Regions from separate parts of the Bradyrhizobium sp. Ken01 genome, predicted to be linked through region 3. Evidence: riboswitches for the same ligand, from Rfam matches in the RefSeq annotation. Region 3 holds a riboswitch; each other region holds the start of a gene.
The links. Region 3 has a riboswitch for cobalamin ahead of metE (5-methyltetrahydropteroyltriglutamate--homocysteine S-methyltransferase). Riboswitches for the same ligand answer to the same signal wherever they lie in the genome.
Positions count from the first base shown of each region.

Region 1 (5,782 bases), on a different contig from region 3:
AACCAGCGATAAGCCCGCCGCGACGAATCCAGCCTTTGCAGCACATTGCCATTGGCGCCGTCGATGTCGAACCAGAGGTCGCCGCAGTAGGAGCGGTAGACCGGGGCACCCGGAACGGTGGACTGCGCGGGATAGTCGTCATTGCCGGCAAGTACAGACGGTACGCCGCAGCCGGCCGCGAGGTGCGCGGTCAGCCCCTGGACCTCGTGCACATCCAGAAATCCCGTTGGTCCATCGCGGGGCACATCCCCTGCCTTGATCAATGTCTGACCGGCAAGGCCCGTCCGATCCCGCCGATAGAGATTGCCGTTGAAGGCAAACCATTCGATTTCACGGGCCGACGGCGACACAGGCTGCCGATCGAGCGATACAGCCGCCGCCCAGTTTGGTGCAGCGTTCATCACGCTGGATTCAGCCGAGGTCAATTGCCCACGCGAGAACAGCCGGCCGTGATCCATGGAGAGCCAGCCACTGAAAATCCAGGTCAGCACGAAGAGCATCGCCGCAAGTCCGACGAGATGATGCAGCGCATGCCAGCCGCGATAGGGTGAACCGATCAGGCCGCTTTGAGGTTTGATCCGCGCAAGTCCGAGCACAGCGCCTAGCAAAGCCGCGATCAGGGCCAGCAGCGACAAGGTCCAGACCACCCGATCCCACAACGACCAGTTGCTTCGCAGGACTGTTGGATAGATCCAGTGCAGCACACTTCCGGCGAGATTCCATCCGCGCTCGCTGCGCGTCGTATCCAGGACGATCTCGCCAGTGAGCAAGGAGACATAGACCTCCGTTCCCGCGGAGTCGCCCAGGGCAGCCCGAAACAAGGGCCGGTGGCGGTCAAAGCCGTTCGGCACGCTCCATTGATCGTAGTCCGAACGCGCAACGATCGCGGCCCGCGCGGCATCAAGCCCACGGCTGCGTGCGTGATCTCGCGCGATGGCTAGCGCGACGTCGAATGATTTGACCGACGCGTCGGCCCCATCGGAGGCGCGGACTGCGCCCGCGCGCGACGGCCCCGAGACGACATAGACCTGTCCGTCGCTGCGCTGGATCAGGCGAACGCGTGTCGCATCCGCGATCCCGCTCGCAGCCACCGCGTCGGCGACCGTGATCTTCATCTGCGCGCTAGCCAGCGGCACGAGCCCGGCAAAGCGTTCAGATTCCGTCAACGACGGAAACGGAACGAAGTGCATCACGATTCCCGTCGCGAACCACATCGCGAACAGCAGGCAGAACGCGACCCCGAGCCATCGATGCAGCAGGACGATCGCGCGCATCATCGATCAGCGTCCTACCATTTGAACGCGGCCGAGATTTCATAGGTGCGCGGCGCGCCCAGCAGGATCTGGTCGGGATAGAACGGATCGCCCCAGATCGCGTAACGCTTGTCGGCGATGTTGCGCACCCGGAAGGTCAGGCGGGCCTGATCGACCGCATTGAACACGGTCTTGGGGATGTCGACGAAAGCATAGACGTCCGCGACGGTGTAGGCCTTCAACGTCACGGTGTTGGCATCGGTGTTGTAGCGGTCGCCGACATGGCGGCCGGTGATGCCGAGCTCGACCGCCCAGGGCGTGAAGAACCGGTACGACGCGCCGGCGTTGGCGACGACGCGCGGCACGTTCGGCGGCGTGTTGCCGGAGAACGAGCCGCCGACAAAATCGTAGTCGGCGTAGCGCGCATCGACATAGGCGATGTTGCCCCAGAGACGCAGAGGCTCGATCGGACGCACGGACGCCGCAAGCTCGACGCCCTTCGATTCCTGCCGTCCGGCAAGATTGAGCTGCATGCCGCCGGCCGCGGCATAGACGTTCTTGCGCAGGATGTCGTAGGCCGAGAACGACCACTCCGCCCGGTTGTCCCAGAACAGATGCTTGACGCCGGTCTCATAGGTGCGCGCGGTGGTCAGGTTGAGCGGATCGGTCGGATTGAGCAGGAAGATGTTGTTGGCTGCGATGTCGGCGCCGGTCGCATATTGGCTGAAGAAGGTCAGGCCCGGAACGGCTTCCCACGTATAGCCGATACGGCCGGTGGTCGGGGCCCACGATTGCGAGAACGGGAAGTTCGCCTTCTCCAGACCGAACTTGTCGGTCGAATTGCGGTCGAGCCCGATATGCTCGACGCGCAGGCCGCCGACTAGCGAAAAGCTGCGCGTGAGCTTCAGCCGGTCCTCGAATGACAGCGCCTCATTATCGATGCGCGCAGTCTGCTGCTGAATGGTGAGCAGGCCGTAATAGCCGCGAGGCGGATCGACCAGTGGAACGGAATCGCCGGGGAAATTCGCGGCGCCCGGCCTCACGAAATCAAGATAGCTTGAGGACAGCGTCGTGACCAAGCGGTTGTCAAAGCCGGCGATATTCGCATCCCAGATCAAGTCGGTGATGTTGCCGACCAGGCGTTGGCTGTGCGCGACATAGAAGCGCTCACGGTCCACCAGGTTCGTACCGGAATTGAACGCCTCGATCTCATTGTTGAACCAGGTGCGCTCTGCGCCGTAACCATAGGCCTGGCTTTTCAGCGTCAGGTCGGGCGCCAGCTTCAGCTCGAAACCGCCGCGCAGCCAGACCTCCTTCGCTACGTTCTTGTTGTCGAGCACGTTGTAGTTGGTGTTGAAGGTGCGGTCGTCGATCGTGACGGCCCCAAGATCAGTCTTGTTGAAATAACTGCCGGACACGATGCCCGTCGTCGCATGCGAGCCGCTGAAGGCGATCGGCACCAGCGGCACGCCCCAATAGGCTTTCGAGCGATCCTCGCGGTACTCGATGGCGCTCCAGACCTTGAGGCTGTCGGAGATGCGGTAGTTGAGCTGGCCCGACACGTCGAGCGTCTTGGTGTTGGTGTCGTCGGCAAAGCCGTTGAGCGAGGAACGGCTGACGTCAAAGCGATAATCGAGCCCCTGCACATTGGTGCTGCCGCCCGAGCCGTAATGCGCCCGGAACGAGTTCAGTGAGTCCCAGGAGAAATCCGCCTCGTTCCGGATCGGACCGGTGTGCGGCTGCTTGGTGACGAAGTTGATCGCGCCGCCGGCGGCGCCCTCGCCTGACATCAGCGACGCCGGACCCTTCAGGAATTCGACGGCCTCCAGATTGGCCGTGTCGGTGATCCGCGAGGTCATGTTCTGCGGACCGATCTTGATGCCGTTGTAGAGCGTGTTGATCTGGCTGTTGGTGAAGCCGCGCATGGAGAAAGCCGAAGGCTCGGCCGGATTGTCGCCGGATGTGACGCCCACCGCGCCCTGCGCGACGTCGGACACGGTGCGGTAGCCCTGCTCGCGCATGGTTGCGGCCGAGATCACCTCCACGGTCGCGGGCGTTTCGCGCACGGTCAGGCCAAGGCGCGAGGCGCTTTCCGCAACGGCATTGGTGTTGAGCGGCGTCTGTGCTGCCGCGGTCGGCACGACAAGCTTAGGCGTTACAGATGCGACCGTTGGCCTGCGCGCAGCCGCGCGGCGCGGGCCCTGCGCCTCCCGCGCGGCGGGCTTGGCCGGCTTGCGGGATTGGGCGGGCGTTACCTCGACCGGCGGCAGAGGTTCGCGGGCCTGCTGCGCCAGCGCGGCGGGCGGATCAAGCACGGCAAAGGATGTCAGCACGGCGGATGCGAGCAGGAACGCGCGCGGTCGTACAATACGAACAGGAGACACGGTCTTGGACCTCGGTATGACGTCAGTGGCACGTCACAGCGAACCAAGGTCCCATCTTCGGGCTTATAAGCCTTCCGATGAAGCCGAATGTCTGTACTCCCCGACCGACATCTTCGCGTGTGACCACGGCTGACGGCAGGTCTCCTGGCTCGCGGGTCAGTACCTTGCGTCGCCTTCCCGGGACCGAGACACCCAGTGGCACGTGACGCAAGATTCGCCGCTTACAGTTGCGGGGGCAGCCACGGCATTGGGGACAATGTCCCCGCACCGCATTCCCTTTTCATCCCCTCTCGGGGAAACCGTCGCGAGCATCTAGGATTACGATCCAGACGGAGTCAATGTGCCAGTTGCGGCGTTAGTGCCACGGCGACCAATTTCCCTGGAGATAAGCATGGAAGGCGAGACCTTCCTCTGGCTGATACGACACGCGCCCGTCGATGGCGTCACGGGGACGATCCATGCGGCCGACGCGCCGGCCGATCTCGGCGATCGCGCGCAGCTGGAGGCGCTGCGGCAGCGCCTGCCGCGGGACGCCGCGAGCTATGCGAGCCCGTCGCGGCGCACGGTCGAAACGGCCCGCGCGCTGGGGCTCGAGCCGTTGCAGCTGGACGAATTCAGTGAGCAGAATTTTGGCGACTGGACCGGCCGTCGGCATGACGAACTCGCCGCGACCGGTGGCGAGGCCTATGCACGGTTCTGGAACGATGCGGCGCGCGGACGGCCCCCGGGCGGCGAAAGCTTTGAGGAACAGGTCGCGCGCGCCCGGCTAGGTTTGTCGAAGATCGGCACCGGGGCCGCAACGCTCGTCGTGCATTCCGGCACGATCCGCGCGGCGCTGTGCATCGCGCTGGATCTGACGCCACAGGCGGCCCTGCGCTTTGTGATCGATCCGCTGTCGCTGACGCGGATCGACCGGCTCGCGACCGGCTGGCGCGTCGTCTGCGTCAATCAACCGATGATTTGATCAGGCGGGACGATCAGGCACATTGGCCTGCGCAAAGGTCGCCATGCCGTTGTGGAGGGCGCAGGCCGACCGCACCAGCGGCAGCGCGATGGCCGCGCCCGACCCTTCGCCGAGCCTGAGATCGAGGCTGATCAGCGGCTGCACGTTCAGCGCGCGAAGCACCAGCCGATGTCCCTGCTCCGCCGACTGGTGCGAAGCCAGCAGGAACGGCTGGCACGACGGGTTGAGCCGCGCCGCCGCCAGCGCCGCGACCGACACGATGAAGCCGTCGATCAACACGGGGATGCAGCGCTGCGCTGCTGCGATGATTGCACCGCAGATGGCCGCGATCTCGAGGCCGCCGACGGCGCACAGGATCTTTTCGGGCGAAGCGCCTGCAATGCCATGGCGCGCGATCGCAGCGTCGATCACCCGCGCCTTGTGCGCACGGCCAGCCGCGTCGATGCCGGTGCCGCTGCCCGCGATCTCCTCCGCGCTCACGCCGAGCAAGCCGGCCGCGATCGCCGCCGAAGTCGTGGTGTTGCCGATGCCCATTTCGCCGAAGATCAAAAGATCGGGCTGGCCGGCCTGCGCGCGGGTCACTGCACGTCGGCCGGCTTCGAACGCAAATGCCAGCTCCGTGGGGGTGAGCGCAGCTTCGACGCTGAAATCGCGCGTGCCGTTGCGCGGCTTGTCGGTCACGATTCCAGCCATCTCCTCCTGCGCCAGCGTGCCGGCGTCGATAACCTGAAGGCTGGAGCCTAGCTCACGCGCGAGCACCGAGATCGCGGCACCGCCGGAGGCGAAATTCGCCAGCATCGCGATGGTCACTTCTTGCGGATAGGCCGAGACGCCCTGCGCGACGATGCCGTGATCGCCGGCGAAGATGATGATCGGCACCCGCGCCGCGCGCGGCTGATCGGTTGCTTGCAGGCCCGCAAGCTCGATCGCGAGCTGCTCGAGCCGGCCGAGCGCGCCGGTCGGTTTCGTCAGTTGCGCCTGCCGCGCCACCGCCGCCTCGCGGTGGACTGCGGAGATATCGGGGCATTGTTGGGTGACCCATTCGGGGAGCATGCTGCCTCGCTTGCCTCACGGCCTGCGCTTGAGGATGTAACTGTCCATGATCCAGCCATGCCGCTCGCGCGCCTCTTGCCGCACGGCGACGATACGCGAGCCGATCTCGGCCAGCGCGCCGGACATGA
Region 1 is NZ_JBVVPC010000001.1:279,101-284,882, reverse strand. It holds gene AC0L3S_RS01295 (PepSY domain-containing protein) at 1-1,277, opposite strand, end outside; gene AC0L3S_RS01290 (TonB-dependent receptor) at 1,289-3,637, opposite strand; cobalamin riboswitch at 3,755-3,956, opposite strand; gene AC0L3S_RS01285 (histidine phosphatase family protein) at 4,029-4,601, shown strand; gene cobT (nicotinate-nucleotide--dimethylbenzimidazole phosphoribosyltransferase) at 4,602-5,654, opposite strand; gene cobF (precorrin-6A synthase (deacetylating)) at 5,670-5,782, opposite strand, start outside.
Region 1: another riboswitch for cobalamin. It lies ahead of AC0L3S_RS01290 (TonB-dependent receptor); the one in region 3 lies ahead of metE (5-methyltetrahydropteroyltriglutamate--homocysteine S-methyltransferase).

Region 2 (5,782 bases), on a different contig from region 3:
GGTCGGGGAACTCGACGCGCTGGTGGGCGCCGACCTCGCCATTGTTGTCAATCCCAACAATCCCGACGGCCGATGTCATACGCCAAAGGATTTGCTGGCGGTGCTGCCGCGCGTCGGCCGTCTCGTCGTCGACGAGAGTTTTGCCGATGCGGCCCCGCAGCTATCGCTTGCATCCGAGGATCGGCCGGGGCTGTTGATTCTGCGCTCCTTCGGAAAGTTTTACGGCCTTGCCGGCCTGCGGCTCGGTTTCGCGCTCGGCAATTCGTCCGACATCAGCAGGATCGCGGCGATATTGGGGCCTTGGCCGGTCTCGGGAGCGGCGATCGCGATCGGCTGCCGAGCTCTGCGTGATGATACCTGGGCCGAGGCCACGTCCGCGCGGCTCGCGCGGGACTGCGTTCGTCTCGATGGCATGGTGCGGTCGCAAGGCTGGACGCTCGTTGGCGGGACGCAGCTGTTTCGTCTCTACGGGACGCCTGGCGCGCTTCCCGCGCAGGAGAAGCTGGCGCGTCGCCATATCTGGTCGCGCGTGTTCGCGCGAGAGCCGAATTGGCTGCGCCTCGGGCTTCCGGGCGGCGAATCCGAATGGTCGCGCCTGGCCGAGGCTCTAGCGCGCTAGCGCGAGCAGGCCGTCGACGTCGAGATGAGCTTCGATGTGATTGGCGAGGGCATCGAGCGCGCTTTCGACCCTGGCGTGATAGGGCACGTCGCCGGCAGGAATGTCGAGCTTCGCCAAAAACGCCTTGCGGAAATCATCCGACGTGAACAGGCCGTGCAGATAGCTGCCTTGCACGCGTCCGTCGCGCGAGATCGCGCCTTCCGGTTCGCCATTCAGCCTTGCGAATGGCCGCGCGCGATCCGGCCCATCGGTGCGCCCGATGTGGATTTCATAAGCCTCGATCGGCTGATCCGTCGCGGCATGCACGGCCGCGACACGCGTCAGCGTCTTCTCCGGGCTCATCACCGTCGCGACATCCAGAAGCCCGAGACCCGCTGTGTCGCCCGCGGGGCCCTCGATCCCATCGGGATCCGTGACGCTGCGTCCGAGCATCTGATATCCGCCGCAGAGGCCGAGCACATGGCCGCCTCTGCGGTGATGCGCCAGGAGATCGATGTCCCAGCCCTGGGCGCGCAGGAAGGCGAGGTCGCCGCGGGTGGATTTCGAACCGGGAATGATGACGAGGCGCACGTCGCCGGCGATGGCTTCGCCCGGCCGCACCATCACGAGATCGACGCCAGGCTCGAGCTTGAGCGGATCGAGATCGTCGAAATTGGCGATCCGCGACAGCGCGAGACAGGCGATCTTGCATTGGCCCGGCTTGCGCGCATCGCTCAGGCCCAGCGCATCCTCGGCCGGCAGCTCGCCGGCGCGCGCGAACCAGGGCAGCACGCCGAAGCCGCGCCATGCGGTCTTTTGTTCGATCAGCCTGTAGCCGTCGTCGAACAGCGTGGGATCGCCGCGGAACTTGTTGATGACAAATCCCTGGATCATCGCGGCGTCATCCGGGTCGATCACCGTCTTGATGCCGACGAGTTGCGCGATGACTCCGCCGCGGTCGATGTCGCCGACCAGCACGACCGGCACATCGGCCTTGCGCGCAAAGCCCATATTGGCGATGTCGGCCTTGCGCAGGTTCACCTCGGCCGGGCTGCCGGCGCCCTCCACCAGCACGAGATCTGCGCGCGCCTTCAGCCGCTCGAAGCTCTCCAGCACGGCGCCCATCAATGACGGTTTCATCGCCGCATATTCACGCGCACGCGCGGTCGCGATGCGTTTTCCCTGCACGATCACCTGCGCGCCGACATCCGTCTCGGGCTTGAGCAGCACCGGATTCATGTCGGTGTGCGGCTCGACCCGAGCAGCCAGTGCCTGGAGTGCCTGGGCGCGGCCGATCTCGCCGCCGTCGATGGTGACGGCCGCATTGTTCGACATGTTCTGCGGCTTGAACGGGAGCACGCGCAGGCCGCGTCGCACAAAGGCGCGCGCGAGGCCGGCGACGATGAGCGACTTGCCCACGTCCGAGCCGGCCCCCTGGATCATCAATGCGCGCGCCATCGCGAGTTTCTTAGAACTCCACGCCGGCTTGCGCCTTGATGCCGTAGCGGAAGGGGTGCTTGACCAGCGTCATCTCGGTGACGAGATCGGCGATCTCGATCAGCTCGTCCTTGGCGTTGCGTCCGGTGAGCACGACATGCGTCATCGGCGGCTTCGAGGTCGTGAGGAATTCGACGACCTCCGCGATATCGAGATAGTCGTAGCGCAGCGCGATGTTGATCTCGTCGAGCACGACCATGCGGAGATTCTGGTCGAGGATCAGTTCCTTGGCCTTCTCCCAGCCGGCGCGCGCGGCGGCGATGTCACGGACGCGATCCTGCGTCTCCCAGGTAAAACCTTCGCCCATGGCGTGGAACTGGCAGAGGTCACCGAAATGGCCGGTGAGCATGCGACGCTCGCCCGTGTCCCAGGCGCCCTTGATGAACTGTACGACCGCGCAGGGGAAGCCATGGGCGACGCAGCGGACGATCATGCCGAACGCGGAGGAGGACTTGCCCTTGCCGGCGCCGGTGTGGACGATGATGAGGCCCTTTTCGCCGCTCTTGGTCGCCATGATCTTGTCGCGGGCGGCCTTCTTCTTCGCCATTTTCGAGGCGTGGCGGGCGTCGGTTTGGTCGGCCGTCTGGGTATCCGGTTCTGACGTCATCGGACGGGGTCCTTCGGCTTGACAAGAGGCGGTCGGGGGCAAATGGTGGCCCGGCGTTGGTTCCTGTCCTACGACAGGCGAAGAGGGAATGCGATAGGGTCCGAATCGGCAAGATTTGGTTCCAAAATGCAGCCGCCCCCGCGACCGTGACCGGAGAGATGCCCAAGCCACTGATCCCCTGGGGATCGGGAAGGCGGGGATCGAAGGGGAAACCCTGCTCCGCAAGCCGGGAGACCTGCCAGCGCGGACGATTTTGGACCGGCGGACGGGGTGTTCCGCGACGGGGAAACGGGCCTTCGCAAGAACGGTTCGTGGGCCTCTTCGCTTCCCGCTGTTTATTCTGGAAGAAGCGATGACCGTCACACTTCATGTCTGCATCACCTGCCGCGCCGGCCAGACGCTTGGCGAGGGCGAGACGACGCCCGGCAAACGTCTGCATGGTGCGATCCTCGAGGCCGGCGTGCCCGACGGCGTCAGCGTGGTTCCCGTCGAATGCCTGTCGGCTTGCAACCAGGGTTGCTCGGTCGCGCTCAGCGCGCCTGGCCGCTGGTCCTATGTCTATGGCCGTCTGTCGGATGCGAATGCGATCGACGTCGTCGCAGGCGCCGCGGCCTATGCGGCCGCGCCCGACGGCCTTGTGTCCTGGCGCAGCCGCCCGGAGATCTTCCGCAAGCAATCGCTTGCCCGCATTCCCCCCATTTTCCCCATGGCCGTCGTGCCGGAGGCCGCCGAATGAATTCGCTCGCAAAAGTCCCGGTCACGGTCGTCACGGGCTTTCTCGGCTCCGGCAAGACCACGCTGATCCAGCATCTGCTTGCCAACGCCAACGGCAGGAAGCTCGCGGTGCTCGTCAACGAGTTCGGCAGTGAGGGCGTCGATGGCGAGATTCTGAAATCCTGCGCCGATGCGAATTGCCCGGAAGAGAACATCATCGAGCTCGCCAATGGCTGCATCTGCTGCACCGTCGCGGACGATTTCATTCCGACCATGGAGAAGCTGCTGTCGCGGCCGGTCCGGCCCGATCATATCCTGATCGAGACCTCGGGCCTGGCGCTGCCCAAGCCTTTGCTGAAGGCGTTCGACTGGCCGGAGATCCGTTCGCGCATCACGGTCGACGGCGTGATCGCGCTGGCCGATGCCGAAGCTGTCGCCGCCGGCCGTTTCGCGCCCGACCCTGCGGCCGTCGAGGCGCAGCGTGCGGCCGATGAAAATCTCGATCACGAGACCCCGCTGTCGGAAGTGTTCGAGGACCAGATCGCCTGCGCCGACATCGTGCTGTTGACCAAGGCGGACCTTGCGGACGCGGCAGGTCTCGAAGCGGCCAAGGCGGCGATCACCGCCGAGATGCCGCGTCGCGTCCCGATGCTGGCGATCACCGACGGCGCGATCGACGCGCGTCTCATCCTCGGTCTCGGTGCTGCCGCCGAGAACGATCTCGCCGCGCGTCCCTCGCATCACGACGGCGAGGAGGATCACGAGCACGACGATTTTGCGTCCGTCGTGATTGATCTTCCTGAAGTCGCCGATATCGACGCGCTGGTTGCATCCGTTCAGCGTCTGGCGCGCGAGCAGAATGTGCTGCGCGTCAAGGGTTACATCGCGATGGAAGGCAAGCCGATGCGCCTCTTGCTGCAAGCGGTCGGCGAGCGCGTGCGCCACCAGTTCGACAAGCCTTGGGGCGTGGGTGCGAGGCGATCAAAGCTCGTCGTGATCGGCGAGCACGGCGATATCGACGAGGCCGCGATCAGGGCAGGACTCAGCATCTGATGCACGTCGTCTTCCGCGAGAGCCGCGGTCTCGAGGAGACCGCGATACCAAGGGACATCGGCCAGGACCCGGCCGATCTCGTGGTGCTCTCGTATTCGGATTCCGATCTTGCCGCGTTCGCGGCCGGCTGGCGCCGTGGCCGCGACAGCCTGCCATCGCTACGGCTGGTCAATCTCGCCGAACTCCGTCACCCGCTCTCGGTCGACACCTATATCGAGCGCACTCTGGCGCAGGCGCGCGGCATCCTCGTGCGTCTGATCGGCGGGGAATCCTATTGGTCGTATGGGCTCGCGGCCCTGCAGCAACTGGCGAAGGAGCGCGGCATCGTGCTGGCCGTGTTGCCGGCCGACGGCCGCGACGACGCGCGGCTGGATGAATATTCGACCCTGCCGGTCTCGACCCTGCGACGGCTCAAGGTGCTCTGCGACACCGGCGGCCCCGTCGCATCGCAAGCCGCGATCGCGCAGCTTGCACTGGCCTCGGGCCTCTATGCCGGCCCCGTGATCGGGGAGACGACCGTTCCTGAGATGGGCTTTTACGATCCGGCGCGCGGTGTCATTGCCGCGCCGGCGTTGGGTGAGGGCAGGCCGCGAGCGCTCGTGGCCTTCTATCGCTCCTATCTCACCGCGGCCGACACTGGCCCGGTCGATGCCCTGATCGCCGCATTGCGCGAGAAGGGGTTCGACGCGCATGGTGTGTTCGTCACCTCGCTGAAAGCCGCGGGGGTTGCGGATTGGTTGCGCGAGTATCTGGCGCAAAATCCTCCGGCCGCGATCGTCAATGCGACGGCATTCTCGGCGATGGGCGACGACGGCACGACGCCGTTCGACGCCGCATCCTGCCCGGTATTCCAGGTCGCGCTCTCCACGGCACGCCGCGAGGACTGGGCGAGTTCTCTCCGCGGCCTCTCGCCCGGCGACCTCGCGATGCATGTGGTGCTGCCCGAGGTCGACGGCCGCCTGTTTGCGGGCGTGGTGAGCTTCAAATCGGCAGCGATGCGCGATCCCGATTTGCAATTTTCGCATCTGGCACACAGGCCCGACGGGGAGCGCGTGAAGGCCGTCGCCGCGCGCGTTGCGGCCTGGCGTCGCCTTGCCGAGAAGCCGGCCGCCGACAAGCGCATGGCACTCGTGCTCTCCAACTATCCGGGCCGCCCGCATCAGATCGCGCACGCGGTGGGTCTCGATGCGCTAGCCTCGGTCGAGGCCCTGGTGTCCGACCTCGCGGAGACCGGCTTCGATATTGCGCCTGTCCATGGACTTGGCGAGACGCTGCTCAAGCAGACCCTGAGCTGGAGCGTTGCCGATTACCGT
Region 2 is NZ_JBVVPC010000001.1:261,384-267,165, forward strand. It holds gene cobD (threonine-phosphate decarboxylase CobD) at 1-619, shown strand, start outside; gene AC0L3S_RS01195 (cobyric acid synthase) at 608-2,056, opposite strand; gene cobO (cob(I)yrinic acid a,c-diamide adenosyltransferase) at 2,067-2,702, opposite strand; cobalamin riboswitch at 2,743-2,959, shown strand; gene AC0L3S_RS01205 (DUF1636 family protein) at 3,055-3,438, shown strand; gene cobW (cobalamin biosynthesis protein CobW) at 3,435-4,469, shown strand; gene cobN (cobaltochelatase subunit CobN) at 4,469-5,782, shown strand, end outside.
Region 2: another riboswitch for cobalamin. It lies ahead of AC0L3S_RS01205 (DUF1636 family protein); the one in region 3 lies ahead of metE (5-methyltetrahydropteroyltriglutamate--homocysteine S-methyltransferase).

Region 3 (5,782 bases):
CTGATAAGCAGGCACATAAAAAGCCGCCCGGCCTCAATGCGAGGCCGGGCGAAAGTCACGCGGGAGCGACGCTGCTTTCCGCATCGTTCCAGCTTTCGTCGGTAGGGAGGACTACCGGCGATCGACTTACGACGAGGGCACTCGCCGTCAAACAACAAGAAGCGGATATCGCTCTGCACAAGTTAGCGAGCCGCTTGCCTTCCGCTCCTGTCGTAAACTTCAGGACTTGCTCACCACTTGCCAGCTGTCCGGTTGGCACGGGCAGCGCCTTGACGGAGCTGGGATCCATCGCGCAGGCGGTTTGACTGCCGAGCCCTGAAACTCAACCGTCAGTTTGCCGTCACGCGCCAGTATTTTGGCACCGCCGAATACCAGCAAATCTTCCCGAAGACCGCGCGAAGGCGCAAATTAGGTATGAAATTCCGCAAGGGCGGTAAAATAGATTGTTGTGATGGGACGCATCCATGGGATGGATAAATGAAGCGATAGGATCGTGGTTCGCGTCGAGCGCAAGTGACTGGGAATATGTCACCTAATCGGTATGGCCGGCATGCGGTCGTCCGCCGGATTCGAGCTTGTCGCCGCTGTATGCGATCGCCTCCGCCGGGGCAAACCGGCATTCGTAGGCGCTGGAAACTTTGGAAGCTCGCAAGGTTATCGCGAGCTCCCAAAGCGCGTTCATCTTATTCACAGATAGGTTGGCGACACGCTCCGTACGATCATGCCTCGGCCCGCAACTCGCGTGCGGCGGCCACCATATTGACGAGCGCGGGACGCACCTCCTCCCATCTTCGAGTTTTCAGTCCGCAGTCGGGATTGATCCAGAGCTGCCGATCGGAAACCCGCTGCCGCGCCAACACAATCAGCTGCTTGATCTCGGCTGCTGCGGGAATGCGCGGTGAATGAATGTCATAGACGCCCGGCCCGATTTCATTAGGATATTTGTAGCTCTTGAAAGCGTCGAGCAATTCCATTTTGGAGCGCGACGCCTCGATTGAAATGACGTCGGCATCCATTGCTGCGATCGCATCGATGATTTCGTTGAACTCGGAATAGCACATGTGCGTATGGATCTGAGTTCCGTCAGCGACAGCGGAGGAGCAAACACGGAAACTGTCCACTGCCCAATCTAGATAGTCCTTCCACTGCGATTTGCGCAGTGGCAATCCCTCCCGCAACGCAGCCTCGTCGATCTGGATCATGGTCGCTCCAGCCGCCTCAAGGTCGATGACCTCGTCTCGGATCGCGAGAGCGATCTGTCGGCATGTCTCGCTCCGCGGGATGTCGTCACGGACAAACGACCAGTTCAGGATCGTCACCGGTCCGGTCAGCATAGCCTTGACGGGTTTTTTGGTCAGAGACTGCGCATGTCGCCACCATTTAACGGTCATGGGCTTCGGGCGGGAGACATCTCCAAACAGGATAGGAGGACGAACGCACCGCGAGCCATAAGACTGAACCCAGCCGTGCTTGGTGAATGCGAAACCCAACAGCTGCTCGCCAAAGTATTGAACCATGTCATTGCGCTCGAACTCACCGTGTACGAGCACGTCCAGGCCGATATCTTCCTGCCAATGCACGGTATGGGCTGTCTCCGCTTTCAGAAGCTGCTCGTACTGCGTGTCATTCAGCGCTCCCCGCGCATGAGCTGCACGCGCATTGCGGACGTCCGCCGTTTGCGGAAAGGATCCGATGGTTGTGGTTGGAAACATCGGCAATGCGAAGGCGACGCGCTGGACGTCGGCGCGCTGGGTGAACGCACTGCGACGGCGACGCATGCTATCGTCGATCGCGGCCATTCGTCCGGCGACGTTCGCACTGTGGATCTTCGGCGATGTTTCGCGGGTGACGGATGCATCCTCTGAGAGCGTGAGTTCATCGGTCACGTCGGCAGCATGGCCAGCCAGCGCTTTGCCCAATATCGAAAGTTCCTTGATCTTCTGCACTGAGAACGCCAACCACGTCTTCAGATTGGGATCGAGATCGATCTCTAGTTCAATGTCGGTCGGAACATGAAGCAGCGAGCAGGAGGGGGCAATCTGAACACGGTCCCTGCCCAGTTTTTTGACCATAGGAGCAAGTTGGTCGAGTAGCGCCGGCAGATTAGAGCGCCACACGTTGCGACCATCAACGACACCGAGCGAGACCACGAGATCTCTACCTGCTCTGGCGACAATCGCGTCCAACTGGTCAGGTGCACGAACCAGGTCGACATGAACCCCGGCAACGGGCAAGGCCAAGACTGTTTCAAGATTGTCGCCGACACCCCCGAAGTATGTGGCCACCATGATTTTAAGGGCCGGCACGGCCTTAGCGAAATGAGCATAGGCCCGGCGGACAGCGGCCCGAGATGCTTCGTCGACGTCCATCACTAGGCATGGCTCGTCGAGCTGAACCCATTCAGCGCCGCGCGAGGCTAGTTCGCGGAGAACATCGACATAGACGGGGAGGAGTCGATCAAGCAGCGACAGCGGATTGAATGCGGGATTTACGCTTTTGCCGAGCTTCAGGAAAGTGACTGGGCCCACTAGGACGGGCCGCGTCTGATAACCGAGGCTTCTTGCCTCCTCATATTCCTCGATCGGCTTCCGAGAGGCATACTTAAAGATCTGATCCTGGTGAAATTCCGGCACCATGTAGTGGTAGTTCGTATCGAACCACTTCGTCATCTCCTGTGCGGCTACGCCGGGCCCATGCTGAGCGTGACCACCGTCTTGAGCGCCACGCGCCATGGTGAAGTAGGTTTTAAGCGACACAGGACCTTCGTTCCAGCCGTAAACGTCGGGAATGGCGCCAACCATTAGGCTGGTATCGAGCACATGGTCGTAGAGCGAGAAGTCATTCGAAGGAATGACGGTCGCACCGCGGGATTTCTGCCGTGCCCAATTAGCGGCACGAAGTCCACTCCCCGCCTCGAGGAGCTCGGCTTCGCTGGATTTTCCCGCCCAGTAGCTCTCGAGTGCGAATTTGAGTTCGCGTCGTGGGCCGATGCGTGACGTCCCCAGTGTGGCAACGGGAAGCGAAAGGATTGACATAGCTTAGACCCCATGTTGGGGCAAAGGCCATGGCGGACGCAGACAGCGAACATCGCGTGAGCGACAACTGCTTGGCGCACACCGGGACGCCCCGCCCGTGGACGATATCTTGTCGAGGCAGGTCTCCTGGCTCACGGGTCGTCGCTGCTGTCCGGCCTTCCCGAAGCCGCATGGCTTCAGTGACTTCGTTGGACAGCGGCTCGCCGCTTACAGTTGCGGGGGCAGCGCCGGCATTGCACCGGCTTCCCTCTTAGCTCCGGATCAAACGAAATCCGGAGACCGCGACGGCTTGAAATTATGCGCACGAGGATCGATGCGTCAACCTACCGATTCTCGCTGCGACATTGCCCAAGCGATTACGAGCGCACTAGGCGGGTACGACGGTCTTGCTCGCGGCCTGGTGAACACGCCCTGATCCGTGGAGGCTCCGCTTGTGAAATGCATTCGCTCCCTGCTCGCGTAACGGTTGAGCTCCACCACCGGAACGAACCCGGGCCGCTTTCGGTATCTGTGTGATCGCGAGGAGGCGACCTTCCGTCAGCAGCTTTTCGAACCTGCGCGTCAGGAAGGTGCGATCATCCTCGGCCGGCATCCGTTTGGTCACAGCCCACGAGGCTCCCTAAAAATTTCGAAAGCCGGATTGCTCCAGGACCGCACGGATGATCAGGTCGGCTCCTTGGTGTTCGGCGGGCCCGCGACCAGGCACGAGGTCGACCGCTCCGTGAGGTTGGCCAAGATGATCTTCTCGGTGCACTAGGTGTTCACGTGCTGAGCGACTTTTGCGTCGGCTTCGATGCGTCGGTGGCCGCTCGACGCCGGTCTGCCTCGCCTCGACTCGCGGCGAGCGACGATAGGCCTTAACGCGGCCACTGAGCATCGAGGGCCTTGTCCTTGTTCGTGACAAATTCGACGGTGTCCTCCGACAGAGCCCTTTGAGGGGTTCCTCGGAGTCGCTCAGCGCCTTAAGCTCATAACGATGTTAATCGACCTCGATGCGCCCCATGCGGTCGTGGTCTCCTCAAGGTCCCACATCTACAACTTCGTTCGCGAAATCGAGCGATGAGGCCTTTTGGTCGCGGGCTGCCTATCCTGTCTTGGACGGGACACAGGTGTCAGGGACCGGACAGACCACCGCGCATTGCGGCGTGTCGCAATGGCCCTCGCACTCCGTACATTTTTTGGCATCGATAACGTAAATGTCGCGCTTCAGACTGATCGCCGCGTTGGGACACTCGAACTCACATGCGCCACAAACGGTGCATTGCGAAGCGACGATCTTGTAAGCCATGCCTTCCGACTCCTTAGGCGAGCGATGCCATGGGCGATCCCTTTCAAATGCCGTGCCAAACGCAGACGCGCTCAATGTTGGGCAATTTGCCCAATTCGGCTGTCCCGGGTCTGAGACCATGTTGCATCTGCGACAGCAACAGGTCGCTTCAATTTCAGGCTACGAGCCCTCGGGCCCTCTTGCGAGAGTCAGTCGCGACTTGACGCTGGAAGCGTCCGTCGGTTTGTTTGGCACGTCAGCGCGGGGGCAAGCGAGGCTGACGCTTCCTCAACCGGCGACGGCAAAAACCGCCAACGGACGCAGGTCTACGTTGGATCTCGGCAAACCTCCGGTCACACACCCCGACTGGAGGTTTGTGCAAGCCTCGCTCATGGCTGCAACGCTAGCTGCGCGGAGGACTCGCTGGAGGCTTGCCAAAACGGGCTTGTGGTATAACAAGCTTCGGAGGGAAATGAAGTGGCGGCGGGACGAGCGACACTGGCCTTGCAGACCGAATTGCACTCAGCCTCATGCCTGGTGCCGAGTAGGCATGGCGGTGCTCGTGAGCGTCGCTTGGCCGCACTCAGCCACTCGCAACTATTTTAGACCAGCTGGAGCAGGGTTGAAAGATGACTGTGCAAATTGCTTCAGTGGCATGGCTTTTCCGAACAGATGGCCCTGCGCAAGGTCGAAGCCGAGTTCGGCCACGGCAATTAGGTCAGCCTGGCTCTCCACACCTTCGGCGACGGTGCGCACATTGTACTCTTTGGCTAGATCGACGATATGGCGGCACACCGTTCGCTTGAGGGGCCCATTCGCGCAGCCGCCGACGAACTGACGATCCACTTTCAATTTCATGAACGGGAATTTTGTCCTCCCCATCAGCTGCGGCCAATTGGCACCGACATTGTCGATTGCAAGGCCAATGTTGTGAAAGCGAACCTCACGCGCAACCTCGACCAGGAGATCTAGGTTCTGGATCGCTTCCACGCTCTCGATTTCAATCGTCAAACCGCCGAAAGCGGCGTGCGACGGCATGCGCCGACAGAGATCGCGTACTGCCTGCGGGTCAATCAGGAATGCTGCCGGGAGATTGATGGAGAGATCGATCGAAGTTTGCTGCTCCAGAAGATACTGCCAATCCTTGATCGCGCGGTCGATCACGAACTGCGACAAGTTCCTAAAATGCGGATCGTGAGGTTCCGGGATGAAATAGGCCGGTGGAACAACGCCCCAGGTCGGGTGCCGCATTCGCACATGCGCCTCGGCGCCGCGGCGGCTAAGGGTACACGCGTCAAACTTCGGCTCATACCAGAGCTCAAGCCAGCCAGCGTGTAAGGCTTCTCCGACATGGACCGCGGGACGGGGCGCCGGCTCTCTTGGCAAGAGCATGCCGATCCGATCGCGCAACGTCTCGGCTGCAAACGGCGCCCTGAGCGGCGGCAGCATAGCAAGTCCATATTCACTGCCGACCTGCTGC
Region 3 is NZ_JBVVPC010000016.1:24,159-29,940, forward strand. It holds gene metE (5-methyltetrahydropteroyltriglutamate--homocysteine S-methyltransferase) at 720-3,035, opposite strand; cobalamin riboswitch at 3,135-3,334, opposite strand; gene AC0L3S_RS17315 (hypothetical protein) at 3,502-3,792, shown strand; gene AC0L3S_RS17320 (4Fe-4S binding protein) at 4,120-4,323, opposite strand; gene AC0L3S_RS17325 (EAL domain-containing response regulator) at 4,900-5,782, opposite strand, start outside.